DNA from 4 places in the Neomoorella thermoacetica genome. Region 3 is predicted to be linked to each of the others. Evidence: riboswitches for the same ligand, from Rfam matches in the RefSeq annotation. Region 3 holds a riboswitch; each other region holds the start of a gene.
The links. Region 3 has a riboswitch for cyclic di-AMP ahead of eam (glutamate 2,3-aminomutase). Riboswitches for the same ligand answer to the same signal wherever they lie in the genome.

Region 1: linked by a shared signal. The riboswitch ahead of MOTHE_RS06445 (APC family permease) and the one ahead of eam (glutamate 2,3-aminomutase) in region 3 are both predicted to bind cyclic di-AMP.
Region 2: linked by a shared signal. The riboswitch ahead of MOTHE_RS06560 (bifunctional alpha,alpha-trehalose-phosphate synthase (UDP-forming)/trehalose-phosphatase) and the one ahead of eam (glutamate 2,3-aminomutase) in region 3 are both predicted to bind cyclic di-AMP.
Region 4: linked by a shared signal. The riboswitch ahead of MOTHE_RS14150 (CAP domain-containing protein) and the one ahead of eam (glutamate 2,3-aminomutase) in region 3 are both predicted to bind cyclic di-AMP.

The regions. Positions count from the first base shown of each region.
Region 1 covers NZ_CP012369.1:1,284,396-1,289,443, forward strand. The annotation lists gene aroH (chorismate mutase) at 1-171, opposite strand, end outside; gene MOTHE_RS06435 (HutP family protein) at 223-633, opposite strand; cyclic di-AMP (ydaO/yuaA leader) riboswitch at 848-1,035, shown strand; gene MOTHE_RS06445 (APC family permease) at 1,136-2,701, shown strand; gene MOTHE_RS06450 (hypothetical protein) at 2,691-2,909, shown strand; gene MOTHE_RS06455 (universal stress protein) at 2,906-3,460, shown strand; gene MOTHE_RS06460 (potassium channel family protein) at 3,472-3,876, shown strand; gene MOTHE_RS06465 (potassium channel family protein) at 3,876-4,538, shown strand; gene MOTHE_RS06470 (sodium-translocating pyrophosphatase) at 4,654-5,048, opposite strand, start outside.
Region 2 covers NZ_CP012369.1:1,305,205-1,310,252, reverse strand. The annotation lists gene galU (UTP--glucose-1-phosphate uridylyltransferase GalU) at 1-682, opposite strand, end outside; gene MOTHE_RS06560 (bifunctional alpha,alpha-trehalose-phosphate synthase (UDP-forming)/trehalose-phosphatase) at 763-2,955, opposite strand; cyclic di-AMP (ydaO/yuaA leader) riboswitch at 3,100-3,242, opposite strand; gene MOTHE_RS06555 (amylo-alpha-1,6-glucosidase) at 3,355-5,048, shown strand, end outside.
Region 3 covers NZ_CP012369.1:370,197-375,244, reverse strand. The annotation lists gene MOTHE_RS01930 (OmpA/MotB family protein) at 1-233, shown strand, start outside; gene eam (glutamate 2,3-aminomutase) at 286-1,563, opposite strand; cyclic di-AMP (ydaO/yuaA leader) riboswitch at 1,646-1,774, opposite strand; gene MOTHE_RS01920 (DedA family protein) at 1,819-2,421, opposite strand; gene MOTHE_RS01915 (phosphatidylserine decarboxylase) at 2,418-3,182, opposite strand; gene MOTHE_RS01910 (glutamate--cysteine ligase family protein) at 3,176-4,162, opposite strand; gene MOTHE_RS12665 (PIG-L family deacetylase) at 4,163-5,048, opposite strand, start outside.
Region 4 covers NZ_CP012369.1:1,634,537-1,639,584, reverse strand. The annotation lists gene yunB (sporulation protein YunB) at 1-349, shown strand, start outside; gene MOTHE_RS08290 (DUF3842 family protein) at 527-958, shown strand; gene MOTHE_RS08285 (CooT family nickel-binding protein) at 951-1,142, shown strand; gene cysK (cysteine synthase A) at 1,275-2,195, shown strand; gene MOTHE_RS14150 (CAP domain-containing protein) at 2,243-2,980, opposite strand; cyclic di-AMP (ydaO/yuaA leader) riboswitch at 3,035-3,225, opposite strand; gene MOTHE_RS08270 (YebC/PmpR family DNA-binding transcriptional regulator) at 3,400-4,158, shown strand; gene MOTHE_RS08265 (hypothetical protein) at 4,229-4,780, shown strand; gene ruvC (crossover junction endodeoxyribonuclease RuvC) at 4,973-5,048, shown strand, end outside.

The DNA.
Region 1 (5,048 bases), 910 kb from region 3:
CAGGTCGTTACGGATAACTATCTCCCGTAATAATTGTTCTGTTGCCGCAATAATTGCTGGGGCCGTATTCTCCTCGACGTCAACGGCCCCGCGCAGGCCCCTTACTTTTTTCCCTCCGGGTCCTTTCTCCATGCCAGCCCCAGGCGCTTCCTGCCCCACCGGCTCAGTCATGCTACCCCTCCTACCATACTGCTCTGTTTACAGGCTCCGGCAGCCGCCCTTTTAGACAGCCCGGTGCCCCAGACCGATGCCGACTTCATCCAGGTGCAACAGGCCAATGCCGAAAAAGATGGCTACACTCAAATGATCGTGCCAGCGGGCAATACCGATTTTCCCCCCCACATTCAGCCCGATGGCTTTGGGCATAATCTGGGAGAGGGCTTCCCGCGTCGCCCCGGCAATGGCTCCTTCTTCCTGGTGGGCCTCTTTAATGACTCCTTCCCTTTTGGCGGCCACTACTGCCCGTTCAATGATTTTCTGGACAGAATTAATAAATTCGCCCCCATAATCCACGGCCGCCGTAGATATGCCGCCGGCTGCATATTCCTTTTTCAGCCGGGCCTCCTCCTCCCGGCTTTCCGAAAGGGCCATTTTAATGGCTACTGCCGCTACCTTTTTACTGCCGTACTCCATGATTGCCTCCACCCATTTATACTTGAATTGATTATATTACATCATGACCGGCATCGCAAGAAGATTTGCGGTCAAGCAAAGAAGCGCTTTTAAAAGAGCGGCCGCCTCCACATAATAATGTCAGGTAGTTTAACCCCCCAAAAACGTTTTCCTATCCAGGCTTACTTTGACAGCACTTTTCCGGCCTGCTAAGATTAACGGCAATGCATCGAGCAAATTTAAAATGCCTAATCCCGGAAAAGCGGGAACGGGGGACCCACCAGAGGGGTGAATCCCCGCCCTCAGTAAGCTTTATTACTTTGGGGTACCAAAGCTATTCAAAGTATGAAAACTGAGGGCGGGGTAGGGCTTTTCTCCGGCCCGAACCCGGCAGCTAACCCCGTCGGCAGGAAAGGAGATGGTACCGTATGTCCAATAGGCAAAGAACCAGCCTGGATCCGTAAACAGGGGAGGGCTGGTTTTATTTGTTATTTCAGGTTCATTAACGCTGGAGGAGGGTATTATGGCCACGGCAACAGAAAAATTGGAGCTCCGCCGGGAGGTTACCGTGTGGGGCTCCTACATGTGGGGTTACGCGGATGTCGGTGCCGACATTTATGCCGCCCTGGGACTGGTTATGCTCTGGGCTAAAGGTGCTACCAGTCTGGCCTTCGCCTTGGCCGGTCTGGTTTACATCATGATCGGCCTGGCTTATACCGAGCTTGCCGCCGCTTACCCCGTTGCCGGCGGTGGCCAGTTTTTTACCTTGCGCGGGCTGGGTGATTTCTGGGGTTTTGTAGCCGGGGCAGCTTTGCTCTTGGACTACACCATAGATATCGCCCTTTTTGCGACTGCTTCCGCTGGCTACATCAACTTCTTTCTGCCTTACCTTTTCGGGGTCAATATTGACTCTCTGGCCGTCAGCATCGGTCCCCTGCACCACGTCAACCTGGTGTGGATGGCAGAGGCCCTGGCCCTGGTGTTCTTCCTTATTGCCCTCAATATTCGCGGTATGAGGGAATCTTCTTTGCTCAATGAAGTCCTGGGTGCTATTGATATCTTGACGGAATCAACCATTATCGTCTTTGGGTTTCTCTTTGCCTGGCGGCCGGAACTCCTGGCCCATCAGTGGGTGACTCAGTTCCCGACTTTTAAGGAATTTGCCTATGGCTCCTCCCTGGCTATTATCTCCTTTGTCGGCCTGGAGTCTATCTCCCAGGCGGCCCAGGAAACCAAACGGCCGGCGACTGTCGTTCCCCGAACTTCTGTCGGCCTGATCTTTACTGTATTCATTTTCGCCACCGCCTTTTCTACCATGAGCCTGGGAGTCCTACCCTGGCAGGATATCGCTAAAGCCGTCGGCGATCCGGTGGCTACCCTGGCCCATGCCATCCCCTTTATTGGCATTATTGCCGGCCCTTTTGCCGCCCTGCTGGGGGCTACCATCCTGCTCATTTCGGCCAACTCCGGGGTCATGAGCGCTTCCCGGTTGACCTTTGCCATGAGCCAGTTTAATTTTATCAGCGACTGGTTCAACGCCGTGCACCCTCGTTACCGGACTCCTTACCGCACTATCCTTGTCTTCTCGGGCATTGGTATCCTTCAGTTAGTTCTTTCTTTCCTGACGCCCAATGCTATGGATACCCTGGGTAACATGTATGCCTTCGGGGCTACCACAGGCTATATCCTGGTTTTTATTGCCCTGATTAAACTACGCTTCACCGATCCCTATGCACCCCGGCCCTATAAAGTGCCTTTAAACATAAAGATAAATTATCGTGGCCGGGTGGTGGAGTTCCCCATCCTGGGGGTAATCGGTACCCTGGGTATCAGCACTATACTCTTCGAAGTCATTCTTACCCATGCCATTGGCCGTATCGCCGGGCCGGCGTGGATTATCCTCTGTTTCCTCTACTACGCTTATTATCGCCGGAGCAAGGGCTACCCCATTTTCGGCAACATCCCCCGGGACTGGGAAGCCCAGCAAATAAAGGTCCTGGAAGCGGCCGAAGAGTACGACCTTCTCGAGGAATACAAGCAGGCTCTTGCAGAACGGGAACGCCTGGAGGCTAAGGCCCATGTCAAGTGAGATTAAAACCCTTACCTGGCGTGACTACTACCAGATGGTTACAACCCTGGCCATGTTGTTCCTGGGACCGGCTATCTGGATCCGTGCCCTTTCCCATCCCAGCCCTATGGCCTGGATCACTGGTGCCGGCTTCCTGGGCCTGGGAATTTACCGGTCCCTGGCCTTTACTCGTTATTTCATCCGGCGGCGTAAGGAGGCCCGGATATGAATAATATCCACAGCAACCCCCTGGGTGTTTTTCTGGCCCTCGCTTTTATGGTCAGCATGGGCCGCCTTTTCTGGTGGATGCTCCATGTGCCGCCAGCTGTTCCTTATGAAGTCGCCCATGTCACCAGGACTGTCGGAGCCGTCAAGCGTATCCTGGTACCTTTAGTAGACAGTGAATATGCCCGCCGGGCGGTTGAACTGGCCTGTCGCCTGGGGACGGAACAGAAGGCTGAGATTATCCTGCTCGCGGTGCTGGAAGTCCCGCTGGCCTCTCCCCTGGGGATTGCCCTGCCGGAAACCGAGGCCCGCTTAAATAATATTCTGGCCCAGGGCACGGAGATCGTCAATTTCCATCACTTGCCCTGCCGGACCAGGATTATCCGGGCCAGGACGGCCGGGACCGGCATCCTTCAGGCGGCGGCCGAGGAAGAGGTGCAATTAATCGTCATTGGCGTCCGGCCCAGGCGCCAAGTCGGCCTCCTGGGGAGTACCTCCGAATGGCTGTTGCGCCGGGCCAATTGTGAATTGCTAATCGATCGCCAACCTGTGTAGGGGGTGCTTTGATGAAGGTTATTATCATCGGTTGCAGCCGCCTGGGGGCCATGCTGGCCACCAGCCTGGCTGGGGCCGGTCATGAGATAAGCGTCATCGATCCCAAGGCTGAAGCCCTGGAACGCCTGCCCCACGATTTTCCCGGCCAGGTCTTCCAGGGAGTGGGTATTGACCTGGAATTACTCGCCAAAGCCGGGGCTGATACTGCCGACGCCCTGATTGCCGTGACTGATCGCGACAGCGCCAACCTGGTCACGGCCCAGGTTGCCAGGGAGAAGTTTCATATTCCCAGGGTTATCGCCCGGGCCTATGATCCCCGGGCGGCAGAGGCTTACCGGGCTATGGGCCTGGATATCTTCTGCCCGACAACCTTTGGTATTGATTATGTCATGGGCCGGCTGGGGGGTGCCGAATAATGTATGTTGTCGTTGCCGGAGGCGGCAAAATCGGTTTCAACCTGACCAGGACCCTCCTGGATGGCGGGCAGGAGGTGCTGCTAATCGAAAAGGATCTGCGCCGCTTTCGCTGGCTGGAGGATCACCTGGGCCAGGTAGTCCTGCATGGTGACGCCACCGAGGTGGCCACCCTGGAAGAAGCCGGCGTCAAGCGAGCGGATGTAGTGGCGGCAGTTACCGGTTTTGACGAGGATAACATCATGATCTGCCGCCTGGCGCAAAAGGTTTTTGGCGTCAAGAGGGTTATCGGCCGGGTAAACAACCCGCAGAATGAAGACGCCTTCCGCCTGCTGGGAATCAACAATATTATCAATAGCACCCGCCTTATTTACAGCCTGATCTTGCAAGAAGTCGATGCCAGCGGGCTTATCCCCCTGCTTACTTTGAAAGGGGGCAAGGTGGAATTTGTGGAAACCGTGCTGCTGCCGGAATCGCCGGCCGCGAATACGGCCGTCAAGGATCTTATCCTTCCGGATCAATGCTTGCTCATGGCCATCCTCCGGGAAGAGGAGCTTATCTTCCCCCGGGGCGATGTCGTTTTACTCCCCGGCGACCGGGTCATTGCCGCCGCCAGGGATGATGAGGTAGAAGCCCTCCGCCGGTCTCTCCTGGGTAGTGCTTAAAGCGGGATTGTGGCCTGCCCCGGAAACCTAGCTCTAATAAAAAGCCCTTGTCTCCCAAGAGAGAAGGGCTTTTTTCCTTTTGATCAGGAATTACGCGCCGGCAGGCATGCGCCCCCTAAAGCTGCATAAATAAGGGGGCAAAAACCAAGGAGACAATGGTCATTAGCTTAATAAGAATGTTCATGGCCGGGCCAGAGGTATCCTTAAAGGGATCACCCACTGTATCTCCATTGACGGCGGCAGCGTGGGCCGGTGAACCCTTACCGCCGTACTGGCCGCCCTCAATATACTTTTTGGCATTATCCCAGGCACCACCGGCATTAGCCATCATGACGGCCATCAAGAAACCCGTCACCGTGGCGCCGGCGAGAAGGCCACCCAAGGCCTCCTTACCCAGGCCGGGGATGAGACCCACGGCCAGGGGTACCAGAACGGCGAGTAGGCCGGGAACAATCATTTCCTTAATAGCGGCTCCGGTGCTAATAGCCACGCAGCGGGCGTAGTCCGGCC
Region 2 (5,048 bases), 940 kb from region 3:
CGCCAGCGCCCGGTTTTACTTTCTCCAGGAGAGGGAAGATCGCCGGCACCAGGATGTAACGACCAATGACGGCCAGATTGGAAGGGGCTTCCTCGGGGCGCGGCTTCTCAACCAGGTCCCTGACCCGGATGAGGGAGCCGTCGACTTCCAGGGGGTCAATGACACCGTAACGGTTTACTTCCTCCCGGGGCACCTCCTGGACGGCGACTATGGTAGCCCCGACTTCTTCATAAACGGCGAGCATCTGTTCCAGGCAGGAGGGGGAGTTGACGATAATATCATCCCCCAGGAGGACGGCAAAGGGTTCCTGGCCGATAAATTTGCGGGCACAGTAAACGGCGTGCCCCAGGCCCAGTTGCTCCTTCTGGCGGATGTAGTGGATATCGGCGAGTTCAGCAATCCCCTCCACCAGGGCCAGGAGTTCGTCCTTTCCCTTTTCCCGCAAGAGGTTCTCCAGTTCCAGGGAACGGTCAAAGTGGTCCTCGATGGCTCGTTTATTTTTACCGGTGATAATCAGGATATCCTCCGCACCGGCATTAACGGCTTCTTCGACGATGAATTGAATGGCCGGTTTGTCAACAATGGGTAACATTTCCTTGGGCTGGGCTTTGGTGGCCGGCAGGAAACGGGTACCCCAGCCGGCAGCGGGAATGATAGCTTTCTGAATCCTGGTCAAAGATATCACCTCGTTCTTATTTTCACGTCTATTCATATGTCCCTGGTAATGAAATATTACCTACTTTACCGTTGCTTTTATAAAGATTAGGTGCGGCTACAGTTTAAGAGCTGGAGAAACTCGATAACCTCTGCCGGTGAAGCAAGGAAATAATGGGCATAGCCTGACTGCCGTTGGCCGACGCCTATAGCCAGGCCGTTCCCGGGCAGGGCTGCAAAGGCGTCCTCATCGGTACGATCGTCGCCCAGGTATACAGGGAAGGCCCGAGGCCAGCGGCGAGTGAAGTAGGTTACTGCCAGGCCTTTATTTACGCCCCGGCGGCGAACCTCCAGTACCTTGTGGCCGGGGATTAGTTCCAGGCCATCCTGTAAAAAGGGTTCCAGGGCATGCCGGAATTCCTCCAGGATTCCCGCAGCGGCATCGGGTTCGGCCAGCCGGTAATGGAGGGCCACCCCTTCGCCTTTATTTTCCACAAGAAGGCCGGGAACACCTGCCGCCAGTTGCCGGGCCAGGCTAAAAATTTCCGGCCAGGGGTTTTTCCCCGGCGGTGGGGGGAGGAGGTTGATAACAGGTCCCTCTGGTCCGGCTACCTGGGCCCCGTGCAGGCCGGCGAGGAGGAGTCCGGGGATCGGCAGCAGGTCGCGGAGGTCGGCCAGGGGACGGCCACTAATAACGGCCAGGTGTAAGCCTGGCCGGGAAACCAGTTGCCGCAGTAATTTCAGGAGGCCGGGGTCGGGGACGGCATCTTCCGGCCTGGGGGCCAGGGGAACCAGGGTGCCGTCGTAGTCGCACATCAGCAGTAGTTCCGGGTACTCCTGTACCCTAGCTGCCAGCTGATCCGGAGACATCACCGGTTTCTCCTTCCCTGACGGCATGGCCTGATGAAAACAATTCATCCACCAGTGGACATCATGGCGCCGTACCCTTTCCTGTAACAGTTGCAACCTTTTGCTTTGCTCTGCCCGGCCCATCCCCAGGGCCGTATTAAAGATCATGGCCATCCCGTCGATGTCATAGGGGTTCACCAGGACGGCACCCTTCAATTCCTGGGCGGCACCGGCGAAACGGCTCAAGACCAGGACGCCGGTCTGATCACGCCGTGAAGCTACATATTCCTTGGCCACCAGGTTCAAGCCGTCTCTTAAGGGTGTGACCAGCATCACATCGGCTGCCAGGTAATAGGCTACCAGCTCCCGCCGGGGGAGGCCGCGCCAGAAATAGTATACCGGTTGGTAGTTGCCGTCACTAAAACGGCCGTTGATGCGGCCTACAGTGGCTTCCACCTGCTCCTTTAACTGACGATAGGCCGGTACAGCTGTCCGGCTGGGAACGGCGACCTGGATCAGGGCGGCCCGGCCGCGCCATTCGGGGGCTTCTTCCAGCAGACGTTCCCACGCCAGGAGCCTTTCCAGGATGCCCTTGGTATAATCGAGGCGCTCCACGCTTAACGCCAGGCGCTCGACACCAATTTGTTCCCGCAGTTTTTGAGCCCTGGCCATGGTGGCTGGACTGGCAGCCTGGCGCTGGAAGGCTTGATAATCTATGCCCATAGGCCAGGCACCAACATGAATGCGCCGCTGCTCCCAGAAGACAATACCGGCTTCAAAATCGACCCTGGCTCCCAGCATGTGCGCCACGGCCTGCAAAAAATTGTCAACGTAGGCTTGAAGGTGAAAACCCAGGACATCGGTTCCTAGCAGACCGCGCAGGATATGGGTTGCCCAGGGTAGGGTCGCCAGCAGGTCATGGTGGGGGAAAGGTATATGCCAGAAGAAGAATTGTTTTAATTGGGGCCTGCGGTGGCGGAGGTGGGCCGGTACCAGGGCCAGGTGATAATCATTTACCCAGACTGTATCCCTTTCCCCGGCTTCTTCCAGGGTGGCTGCGGCAAATTTGGCATTAACATCGACATACGCCGACCATTCCCGGACTTCATAACGACATTTTTCTAAAAAGTAATGGCATAGGGGCCACAAGGCGCTATTGGTAAAGCCATGGTAATAGAGGTTGATTTCATCGGCGGTAAGGGGAACTTCACGAAAAGTATAGGCCGGATTACCCTCGGGTACCGGTAAACGTAAACCGGGACTGTTCTCCTGGGGCGCCTCCCAGCCACCCCAGGCAACCCAGACGCCACCTTTTTCCCTTAAGAAGGGTTCCACGGCCGAAACCAGTCCGCTGATGGCCGGTACAACCTGGATACCGTCCCGGGTTGCCTGCAAATTATATGAACCTCGGTTGGAAACCATGACAATTTTAGCAGGCTGCTTTTGGGACATTTTACCTACCTCCTCCTCACCTCAAATACTTATTTACCGGTAATAAGCCCCTCCCTGTAAATAAAATATAAAATATAAACCCCGTTTAAATCCGGGGTTGCAGCATAAACCATAAACGTAATGGAAAACTACACCGTTTACCGGCGGTATTCCCTTCACGCTTACGAAGTTAGCTGACGGATTCGGGCCACGTCTAGCCCTACCCACCGGTATAACCGGCAAGATTCACCCCGGGAAATTGGGTCCCCCGCTTACGGCTGCACACCGCAATTCAGCGTTTCAGGATATATAAATATTATATCACGCCAGGAACAAAATGCAAATTTTGTGTCCATTTATTCCCGGAAGGATATTCCAGGATACCTGCCGAATCCATTCTTAATAAAGGGAGGGGAGTATATGCTCGATACAGAGCTCGATTTGCGCAATAACCCGGGTGTTGTTGAACCCGCGACGGAGGTGCTGAAGGAAGGGGGGATTTTTCTCATCTCCCTGCCCGATGGTTCGGTTCTGGACGGGGGTAACGGTAACCTGGGCCTTTATTACAATGATACCCGTTATTTAAGCCACCTGGAATTTCTTGTAGCCGGGCAGCGACCTGTATTTCTATCTTCTTCCATCCGCGACAGCCACTTTGCCCAGATTGAACTTACCAATCCCGTTTTCAATTTACCCGACGGCACTATGGTGCCGGCCCAGACCATCCATCTTCGCCAGCTACGGTTAATTAAGGGCGCCTTTTTTCAACGCCTGCGTTTAATAAATTTTAATCCCTTCCCGGTTAAGTTAATGCTTCGTTTTAACCTGGCTGCCGATTTCCGGGATATATTTGAGGTTCGCGGCAGCCAGCGCCGCCGCCGGGGGGAATTGTTACCGGTCGAGGTACGACGCCAGGGGCTGGTCCTGGCTTACCGGGGCCTGGATAACCTGATCCGTACCACCCACATTACCTTTGAACCGGTGCCAACCTCTATCACCGGCCACCACGATCGGGCCGAAGTAGGCTTTGAACTTACCTTGCCGCTCCAAAAAAAGATCTACCTGCATTTAAAGATCGAATTGGATGCAGGAAATACAACACCTGGTAACAAGATCAGCGATCTTTTTTCAGCGGCCACCATTGAACAGGCAGCCGCCTACCACCAGTGGCAAAGGGAGTCGACCAGGGTGTGGACGGATAATAGCTTCATCAACGCCATGTTCCAGACGGCCGTCACCGATCTCAAGGCCCTGCAAATAGATTACCCGGGCGAGGGCGGGATCATAGCGGCCGGGATACCCTGGTACACAGCCCCCTTCGGCCGCGATTCCCTGATTACCTCCTGGCAGACCCTCATTTTAAACCCGGCCCTGGCCCGCCAGACCCTGCGTTTCCTGGCCCGCTACCAGGGCAAAGGGGTGGATAGATGGCGGGAGGAAAGGCCGGGAAAAATCCTCCACGAATTGCGCCGGGGGGAGATGACCGGATGCGGGGAGGTACCCCATAGCCCTTATTACGGCTCCATAGACGCCACCCTGTGGTTTATTATTCTCCTGGCCGCCACCTACAAGTGGACCCAGGATGACGACCTGTTACAGGAACTGGCTGACCCTTTACGCAACTGCCTGCACTGGTGCCTGCGTTACGGCGACCTGGATGGCGACGGTTACCTGGAATATCTCCGGGAGTCCCCGGCAGGTCTTACCAACCAGGGCTGGAAGGATTCCTGGGATGCCGTAGTCGACCGGGAAGGGCGCCTGCCCGTGGGTCCTATTGCCCTGGTGGAAGTCCAGGCCTACTACTACCTGGCCCTCACTGAAGCCGCCCATTTATTGTCCCTCCTGGGTGATAAACCGACCGCCGCCGGGCTGAAGAAACGGGCCCAGCGGTTGAAAGCGCGCTTCAACCAGGATTTTTGGCTGGAAGACGAGGGATATCTGATTTTTGCCCTGGATGGTGAGAAGAGGCCTTTGACCACCCTGGTTTCCAACGGGGGCCAGGCCCTCTTTACCGGCATTCTCCCGCCGGAGAGGGCCAGGAGGGTTGCCCAGCGCTTGATGGCTGCAGATTTCTATTCCGGCTGGGGTATTCGTACCATGAGTAAAAGAGAGAA
Region 3 (5,048 bases):
CGGCCTTCCCATCCAACTGGGAACTCTCCACGGCCCGGGCCACCAACGTGGTCAAGGTTTTAATCAGCGAAGCCGGGATCAAACCGGAACGCCTTTCGGCCACCGGCTACGGAGAATATCGCCCGGTGGCCCCCAATAATAGCGAGGCTGATATGGCCCGCAACCGCCGGGTGGATATCGTCGTCCTCAAGGAAGCCTACAACGTCACCGAGCCCCATAAGGGCGAGAAGTAATATAAAAAGCGCCAGGTGAAACACCCGGCGCTTCTATTCTCCATACTATTCTTTAGGCCTGTTCCTTCTGGCGTCCCAGGTTGGAGTAAAAAATAATCCGCTTCTCCCAGGTCCTCAGGATCACCTGGTGATCATTACGGGCGATTACATACTGTGGCAAGATGGGGGTCTTGCCCAGACCGTGGGGGGCATTGATTATATAGGTAGGCACGGCCAGGCCGGAGGTATAGCCCCGGAGCTTATCCATGATCTCCACGCCCTCCTCAATGGAGGTAATAAAGTGGGTGGTCCCCTTCACCGGCTTGGCGTGGAAGATATAGTAGGGCCGTACCCTTATTTTCAAGAGTTCCTGGTTTAATTTACGCATCACAAAGGGATGGTTGTTGACGCCCTTTAACAAAACCGCCTGGTTGCCGAGGACCACCCCGGCCTGGACCAGGCGATCGCAGGCTTCTTTGGCGGCCGCGGTAACCTCCCGGGGGTGGTTGAACTGGGTATTGAGATAGATGGGCGGGTGCTTGGCCAGAACCCGGCACAGCTCCGGGGTAATCCGCTGGGGCATAGTGACCGGCACCCTGGTGCCCAGGCGCTTAATTTCTACGTGGGGGATATTATCGAGTTCCGTCAACAACCAGTCGATCATGGCATCGCTGAGCATCAGGGCGTCACCGCCAGTGATCAGGACATCGCGGATCTCTTCATTCTGGCGGATATACTGGAGGGCCTGCTCCAGTTCCCGGCGGCTGCGACTGCGGTCGACTTCACCGATATTGCGACGCCGCTGGCAGTGACGACAGTACATAGCACACTGGTTGGTTACGTTGATAATCAAACGATCCGGATAACGGCGGGTAATAGCCGGCGCCGGGGAGGTCAACTCTTCATCCATGGGGTCCAGGACGCCATGGTTATCCTCCAGTTCGGCGGCACTGGGCAGAGCCTGGCGCCGGATGGGGCAATCAGGTTCCGGTCCCATCAGGCTCAGGTAGTAAGGAGAAACCGCCCAGCGATAGGTACGTTCTACCTTTAGTATGGCTTCCTTTTCAGCTTCTGTCAGGGGAATCAGTTCCGCCAGGGTTGCCACCGAGGTGATACGGTGGGTCAACTGCCAGCGCCAGTCCTGCCACTCGGCTTCCCCGGCGCCAAAGTAAGCCAGGATACGTTGCTTGCTGGCTTCGATCTCGGCTGCCGCCTCCAGGCCGCTGGCGATCTTCTCCCTTTCTTCCAGGTAATCGACAATCCTGGCTTTCAATTCGGCTGCCCGGTCAAGAGCAATTTCCCTTTTAGCTTCCCTTCCCATCAACCTGCCTTTCTCCGGGTAAATACTCATTACCTATTTCCTCCTTCCTGAGGGTAAAATAAAACCCCGGCCTGAACCGGGGTTTTGCTGGCATAGAAAACTAACGGTATTACACCTCACCTTTCTACGCTTACGAAGTTAGCTGCCGGGTTCGGGTCGAAAGTTAACCCTACCTGAAAAAGGATTCACCCCAAGAAGTGGTTCCCCCGTTCCCTATTCAGGGATTCAGCGCTCGCTTATTTAGTTTTCATTACTATTCTAACATAGATGATAAGCGCCTGTCAATCAGGCAGGTTCCTTATCCCGGCGCCAGCGCCGCCAGCAATAATAAACAGAAATGGTGGTAATAGCCAATCCCGCCAGGATCAACAGGGCGTCCATCCACCAGGTGGCGTACCGGCGGTAGACCTGCCACCACCCCAAAAGGTAATGGGTCCCCTTCCAACTGGCATACTGCCAGGCTAACGTCCAGGTAAAGGCACCCAGGGTTGAATACAGGGCATAGATTCCGGTCTCCATCCCAACCACCCCGGCAGCCAGGATGGTGGGGGTGCGGATAGGGCCAAACCAGCGGGCCAGGATAATTACCGCCGCCCCGTAACGGGCCAGCCAGTAACGGGCGGTTGTCATACCTCCTTCACCCCATCCCTGGTGAAGGAGGCGTTCAATCAGCCCGCGACCGGGCCTGGCTCCCAGCCAGTAACCGATTAGGTTCCCCAGGAGGTTGCCTGCAGTCCCGACCAGCACCGCTCCCCAGAAGCTCATTTCGCCCCGTTCAATCAAATAGCCGGCGGCCAGGAAGGCCGGTTCAAAGGGTACACCCGGTAAACCCGTTCCTTCAATAGCCAGAAGGCCGAAAAGAGCCAGGTAAGCATGGAGGGCCGTCAAGGCACCACCCCGCCCGGAGGCCGGTAGCGAGCCACTACCGTCCTGGCGCCGTATACCTGCTGTCCCACCCGGACGGTAAACTCAACGTCCTCGCTAAAGATAACCAGGTCCACCTGGGAACCTCGCTCGATAAAGGATACCTTCTGGCCCCGGTCGACTACCTGGCCCGGCTTGATGAAACTATTTATCTTGTTGACAAACTTATCGGCTATCTCCACCATAGCTATCTTAATGCCCTCACCATCCAGAAAGATGGTCAAGCGCTCATTTACCAGGCGGTAGCGGTGGCAAAAGAGGTCCACCGCCCTCCGGAAGTAGGTCAAGCGGATGTATTCCCAGAGATCCACCATAGGCAGATTAACCCTGGCCCGGGTATGGACCATATCCTCCACCCTACCGGCAATGGGGGCGTAATTAAAGTGGACATCCAGGGGCGACATATAAATCCCCATGATCCAGCCCCGGTCGCCCAGGCCCGGTGCTTTCATTATTTCCCGGACAGGGATGGCCTGGCCCAGCTTTTCGGCCACCACCTCGCCGTTACGGAAAGGCTTGATGTAAACTATCTTGCCGTCGGCCGGGGCCAGGATGGTGCCCGCTTCTGTTGGAGGCACCCGGACCGGGTCGCGGTAGAACCATACCCGGCGCAAAAACCACATAATGGCGGTGATAACAGCCGCCAGGAGGAGAAGGATCTTTAAAAGGTTTAAACCCACGAAGAGCGCGGGCAGGATTGCCAGGGCCATAGAAAAAGTTACCATTCTGATAACACCTTCTTTATACTATAGGGCATCCTGGGTAAATAATAACCGCAAAACCCGGCCAGCATCAAGGGCCAGCGGACGCGCATCGTTTTCAGCGGCCGGGGTTGAAGGATGCCGTTGCGATAGGCGTTATCCAGGGCCGTATAAGTGGCCAGGGTCCCTTGCTCTTTCCAGAGCCGGCCCAGGGCATCAGCTGGAGTTTGCTGGAAATATACTTCGGGAACCGGCAGGAGCTTGGAGAGTTCCCGGTAAATAGGCTGTAGTTCCTGGATGTAACCCTCCAGGGCCACCTGCCGGCGCAGGCGATTGTAGGTTTCAATATCCCCCGGATAATCTACCCCGGCCTCCAGGACAGCGCGGATACATTCCAGCAAGATGCGGATGCGCTCCAGGTCCCATACCGGGTCAAAAACCCGGATTTCCAGGGTCCCCAGCCGTTTGGACTCAATGAGGTCCTGAAAGCGATAAAGCCTGTCCTCCCGCAGCGGCCCGATGGCAAAGGCTTCCGCCCAGCGGTAGGATTGGCCGTAGCGCCTGCTGCCGGCTATGGGTGAGTTGATTACCAGCAGGGCCAGGAGGGGTAAGAAGTAGACCAGGTTGCGGTAGGCCCGTTCCCGGTCGGGAAACCCGCTGACATGGACGTGCATGCCGCAGATATTGGTGGGGGCGACCTGGTCAAAGAGGTGGCCAACCGGAACAATGAGCCCCTGGCAAACGGCGGCCAGTTCCCGGCGCCGGCGACGCAGGTCGGCGACGAGGTCCCCGGTGTCCGGGAAAACCCCGGTAGAAATTTCAATGCCGCTCATAAGACCCCAGCGCAGGTCCTTACCGCGGTTGAAGTTACAGGCGGTATGGGTATAGTAGTAGCCCGGGTCAAGCCAGAGTAACCGGGCCAGGTAATAGAGGGACTGGAGGGTGGGTTTGTCGGGTTCGGTTATAAAGACTTCTTCTTCCAGGCCAAAACGCAGGGGCGTCATTTATAAATCGCTTCCCTTAATCTTTACGAGGCGCCAGGGGATCCGGTCCAGGGGCAGCCTGCCGATAGAGGTGACGGCGGTGAACATCAGGTAGTGCTCGCCGGGAGGAATAAGGTCCGGCAGGGCCATCTCCAGGCTGTCGCCTCCGGAAGCTACCCGGATGGCATTCGGGTCGTAACCGGCCGGGCGGGTCAGCCACCTGACCTGTTTCTCGCCGGGTGCCCAGGACCAGGTAAAGCGCTGGCTACCGGCCCCGGGAGAAGCCGGCAACAGGTAGATGCTCAGGGTGTAATTTACCGGAAAACCGACCCGGCCCCAGGTGTCCAGGCGCAAATAGGTGGTCCGGCCAGACTGGAGCAGGTAGGCCGCCTTGAGATCGCCGCCCCGCTCTACTTTTTTTGTCACCAGGTCACCGGCGGGGTCAAGGGCAATGACGGCATCCCGGGGCCATTCCTTAACCCAACCGTCGACACTCATGCCCGTCGCTGTGGTAATCACCTCCTGGTCCGGCAGGCGGGAGAAGACCTCGTTGGGCCGCTCAAAATTGGCCAGGAAAGTGGGCATGACCATTTCCTGGGTCCGGTAAGCGGCGATAGCCTGTTTTTTCAGTTCCAGGATTGCCGGCGCCAGAGGCAATTTATACCAGGGCGTACCCCGGGCCAGGAAATACCCCGGGGGCAGGAGGGGTTTATGGTCCCGGTCAAATACCGGCAGCATTTGCCACATGCCGGTATGGATGACAAAGGTATAGATACGGGGGTTGAAGGTAGGGTCTTCCCCCTTTAGCTCCCCCACTGCCGCCAAGGTGAAGGCCCCGGTGGCCCAGTGGTCGGGGTGGCTGTCGTTAGTGTCGGTAACATAAATATCTGTAGGCCGGTACTCCCGG
Region 4 (5,048 bases), 1.3 Mb from region 3:
GGCGCGGCTGCAGGGTAAAACCTATTACCTGCCCCTGGGGCAGATCCTGGGGTTAAAACTCCTGGCGGCCTATGGCCCCCCGGTACCATTACGCTTTGTCCCCATGGGCACGGTAAAGGTTAATGTCGGTGATACCTTTGAAAGCGCCGGCATTAATCAGACGCGCCATCGCATCTACCTCCAGGCGGAGAGCGAGGTTCAGGTAGTAGCCCCTTTTAGCCGGGAAAAGGTACAGGTAGCCACCACCATTCCCGTGGCCGAGGCCATTATCGTCGGCCCGGTACCCCAGACCTACGTCTCCCTGGGGTCGGAAATGTTAAAAGGTATTTTAAGGGCACCTGGATTCTAATTTTTCTTGTCCAACAGGCAGGAATTAGACAATTGAGGGCGAATAAATAATACCTGAGCGGTGTGGAGACCGCGCTGGATGGAAGGCCACGAGGAGGTCAGAACCGGCTGGAGCCGGTGGGATTCCCTGTGGCCCTTTTTGCTTTTTTACTGCAACTTTCTTAAGGGGGTATTCCTGCTGCGCATAGCTGTAGTCGATGGCCAGGGCGGCGGTATCGGTAAGCACATAACCGCCAGGCTGCGACAGGAACTGCCGCCGGAAGTCGAAATCCTGGCCCTGGGAACCAACGCCGCGGCTACCGTAGCTATGATCAAAGCCGGGGCCAATGAGGGGGCTACCGGCGAGCGAGCCATCATCTACAACGCTCCCCGGGTCGAGGCCATCACCGGTTCCCTGGCCATAATCCTAGCTGACGCTATGCTGGGCGAATTGACCCCGGCTATGGCGGCGGCCATCGCCGCCAGCCCGGCACGCAAATTTCTCCTGCCAATCAACCGGTCGGGGGTAGAAGTAATAGGAGTCACCCCCGAGCCGTTGCCCCATTTAATTGAAGCCCTGGTTAACCGCGTGAAGTTTTTTTATCAGGAGGGAGGGGATAAGGATGTGTGAAGCCAACGCCTACCTGCTCAAAGAGAGCGGGGAAGAGGAACTGGTCTTTGAGAATGTTGACCGGGTCTTGCCCGGGGAAGAGGGTATTATGATGGAAGATATTTTCGGTAAACGCAAACTCCTGCGGGCGCGGATTAAAGAAATGGCCCTGGTGGACCATAAAATCATCCTCGAAGCCCTCTAAGCCGGGCGTTAGTTACGGCCAGGCCACGGCATACTATAGTTGCCGTGGCTTTTTTACTTGACAGGCCCATGACCAGGGATTAAAATGTAAATAATTCCGATATAAATACTTAGTTATAAGGAGGAAGGCAGCATGAAGATAGCCCGGGATGTTACCCAGTTGATAGGGCAGACGCCGATCCTGCGCCTGAACCGCCTGGTAGAGGACGGGATGGAGGTATACTTAAAAATCGAGTTTTTTAATCCTGGAGGCAGTGTTAAGGACCGCATTGCCCTCAGCATGATTACCGCTGCGGAAGCCGACGGCCGCTTGAAACCCGGGGATACCATTGTCGAGCCCACAAGTGGTAATACGGGTATCGGCCTGGCCATGGTGGCGGCCGTACGGGGTTACCGCCTGATCCTGGTTATGCCGGAAACAATGAGTATTGAGAGGCGCAAGCTCCTGGCGGCCTATGGGGCGGAGTTCGTCCTGACTCCGGGAAACCTGGGGATGAAGGGGGCTGTAGATAAAGCAAATGAACTGGTACGGGAGAACCCCGGTTACTTTATGCCCCAGCAGTTTGAAAATCCGGCCAACCCGGCCATCCACCGCCAGACCACGGCCAGGGAGATCCTGGAGCAAATGGACGGTAAAGTAGACGCCTTTGTGGCCGGCGTCGGGACCGGGGGTACCCTCACCGGGGTGGGTGAGGTCCTGAAAAAGGAAATCCCGGGGGTAAGGATTGTAGCTGTGGAACCGGCGGCTTCACCGGTCCTTTCTGGAGGCCAGCCAGGACCCCATAAGATTCAGGGTATAGGTACCGGCTTTGTCCCGCCGGTCTTGCGCCGGGAGGTGGTTGACGAGATAATCACCGTCACCAACGAAGACGCTATGGAAACGGCCCGGCGCCTGGCACGGGAGGAAGGCCTGCTGGTGGGCATCTCTTCGGGCGCCGCTGCTTTTGCCGCCCTCCAAGTGGCCCGGCGCCTGGGCCGGGGGAAAAGGGTACTGGCCATCGCCCCCGACACCGGCGAGCGCTACCTGAGTACGGAGTTGTTCAAGATAGGCTAAGGGAAAACGGCAGGCCGGTGGCCTGCCGTTTCTACTGCTATGAAGTTCTACTGGCCGATGAATTCCTGGACCCAGTAGTGGCCATAGCTGCCGCCGCTGGCATAGCCGACACCTATGGCCGTAAAATTAGCGTTTAAGATATTACTGCGGTGGCCGGGGCTATTCATCCAGGCCGCTACCACCGCCTCCGGTGTTGGGTAGCCGGCGGCGATGTTCTCCCCGGCTATACGGTAGCTAATGCCGAATTGCTTGAGCATATTGGCGAAGGAACCATAAGTGGGCGACTCATGGCTGAAATAATTCTTGTCCCGCATATCTTCGGCCTTGAGGCGAGCTACCCGGGCCAGCTGCGGGTCTGCTGCCAGGGGTTTCAGGCCGACCTTGGCCCGCTCGGCATTGACCAGGTTCACTACCTGCTGTTCGTAAGCGCTTAACTGGTAGTTACCGGCGGGGGCGGGTTGGGGGGCAGGTTGCGGTGCTGGTACGGCCGGATTGCCGGGACTGGTTACCGGGGCCGGTGCGGGTTTAGATGCTGGTTGTGGTGCAGGCGCCGGTGCCGGAGTCGGGGACTGCCTGGTGACCTGTCCGCTGCCGGCGTTCGGAGAAACATGCCACCGGTAGTGCCAGCTCCAGTAAGGGGCGGTATACCAGCTATAGTTATAGGAGTAAATACCCCTGGTAGAGTTAGAGGCGGGTGTAGCAGCCCGGGCCGCGCTTAAAGGGGCGGCAGCCACAACGGCGGCCAGCAGGATTTTCAGAGCTGCGGTGAGCCACTTGTGCTTCAAAGCGGTCAATCCTCCTTTTACTCCTTTTTTACGCCTGGCCAGGCCAGTAAAAAATCCACCTCCCTTCCAACGCCTCCGGGGTTAGCTGACGGGTGCGGGCTGGAAGTGCCCTATGCCGCTCCCGGTCTTTCTCCCACCGTTGCCCGGCTCCGGACAAAGACGAGAGGTGTATACTGGAAGCGGGATTAACCCCAAGAATATGGTTCCCCCGGTTTCTTTTAAAAGAAATTCGGCGTTTACAGGTGGCCATAACGTTAAATTCATTTTACCATAAAATAAGGGTATAGTTAACATAAAATTGGCAGGCAGAATTTGCTATAACCCATGCTTTAAATAAGCCCGGGCGGTAAATGTTGCTTAAATAAGGCCCTGTATGTTAGAATTTCAATGTTGAGTATATAAGAAAGGGGGTAAGAGAGATGTCCGGACATTCCAAGTGGGCCAATATTAAAAATCGCAAGGCCAAGGTTGATGAAAAACGGGGCCGCCTCTTTACCAAAATCGGGCGGGAAATTATCATCGCCGCCCGGATGGGAGGCGGTGATCCCGAGGGCAATATGCGCTTAAAGGCTGCTATAGCCAAGGCCAAAGCAGCCAATATGCCCAACGAGAACATCCAGCGGGCCATTATGCGCGGTACCGGCGAACTAGAAGGGGCCGCATATGAGGAAATGACCTATGAAGGTTACGGTCCCGGTGGCGTAGCCATGCTTCTGAATATAGCCACCGATAACCGGAACCGTACAGCTTCAGAAATCAGATATATCTTTTCCCGGGGCGGTGGCAACCTGGGCGAAAGCGGTTGCGTAGCCTGGATGTTTAACCCCAAAGGGGTAATTACGGTGGAGGTCCCCGCCGGGGATAAACGGGAAGAAGTAATCCTCCAGGCTATCGAGGCCGGGGCGGAGGATGTCGATGACGAGGACGACGAGGTATTGGAAATCAAGACGGCGCCCGGGGACCTGGAGGCCGTCCGGGAAGCCCTGGAGGCCAGCGGTGTTACCATAACACACGCTGAGGTTGAGATGGTACCGCAAACGACTGTTACCATCGACGACCCGGAGACAGCAGGCAAGGTTATGCGTCTCATTGAACGCCTCGAAGATCATGACGACGTCCAGGCAGTATATACAAACGCTGATATTCCTGCAGCAATTATGGACCAATTAGATATATAGCGAGGTATAAAACTACAGGCCGCCGGCAATGCTAGTTAGTGGCAATTTCTGTTTGGCAGGAGGGGCCACAGTGACAGCAGTCCGGCGCTTGCTTGTTATCGGTATAGTGATCTTTTTCCTTGGGGGACTGGTGGCCTACCAGGAGGCCAGGGTAAATTCCGGCCGGCAGCCGGTTTTTTTAAGGGTGCCAGGTATCATGGAACCCCGGGTCCAGCTTGAACCGCGACTGGAAAAATATTACCGCGGTTGCGGCCATACCTACCCCCTGCCCCTGCCGCCGGGGATCAAGTGGCAGGGATCCGGTAAAGAGGAGATGACCTCCCTTTTTCCGCCGGCCGAAGGGTGGCACCTGAGGCAAGAAGCCGGACGCCTGGTAGCCACCCAGGAAGTTGACGGCCTGTGCCCGGTTTGCGCTCCCAAGCGGCACCTGGCAGTAAAGGACGGCCTGGTGGCCGTTTATCAGGGACCTGCCGGAACCCTGGGGCCGCTGCTTAAGGTTACGGGCCTCAAAATCTCTGCCATCCCGGCCAACTGGCAGTCCAGGATTCAGGCCGGCGAGGCGGAATTTAACTCCGAACAAGAACTCCTGGAAGCCCTGGACAGCCTGGACGAATACCGCTAGTTCCCCGGATATTTTCCGGCCGGGTCAGCGACCCGGTTTTTCTTTTGGTTTGGAAAAAAAGGAACTGCTCTCTTCAACGTCGAATAATTGCCAGGCAGAGGTTTTTTTGAACCGGTACTCCTAAAGAAGATGGAGCATACCCAAACCAATAATAACCATTTTTGATAGAACCATATTTTCGGGGGAATAATTATGCTGATCCTGGGAATAGACCCGGGGACGGCGATTGTCGGTTACGGCCTGGTGGAGGCCCGGGCTGGACAAACCC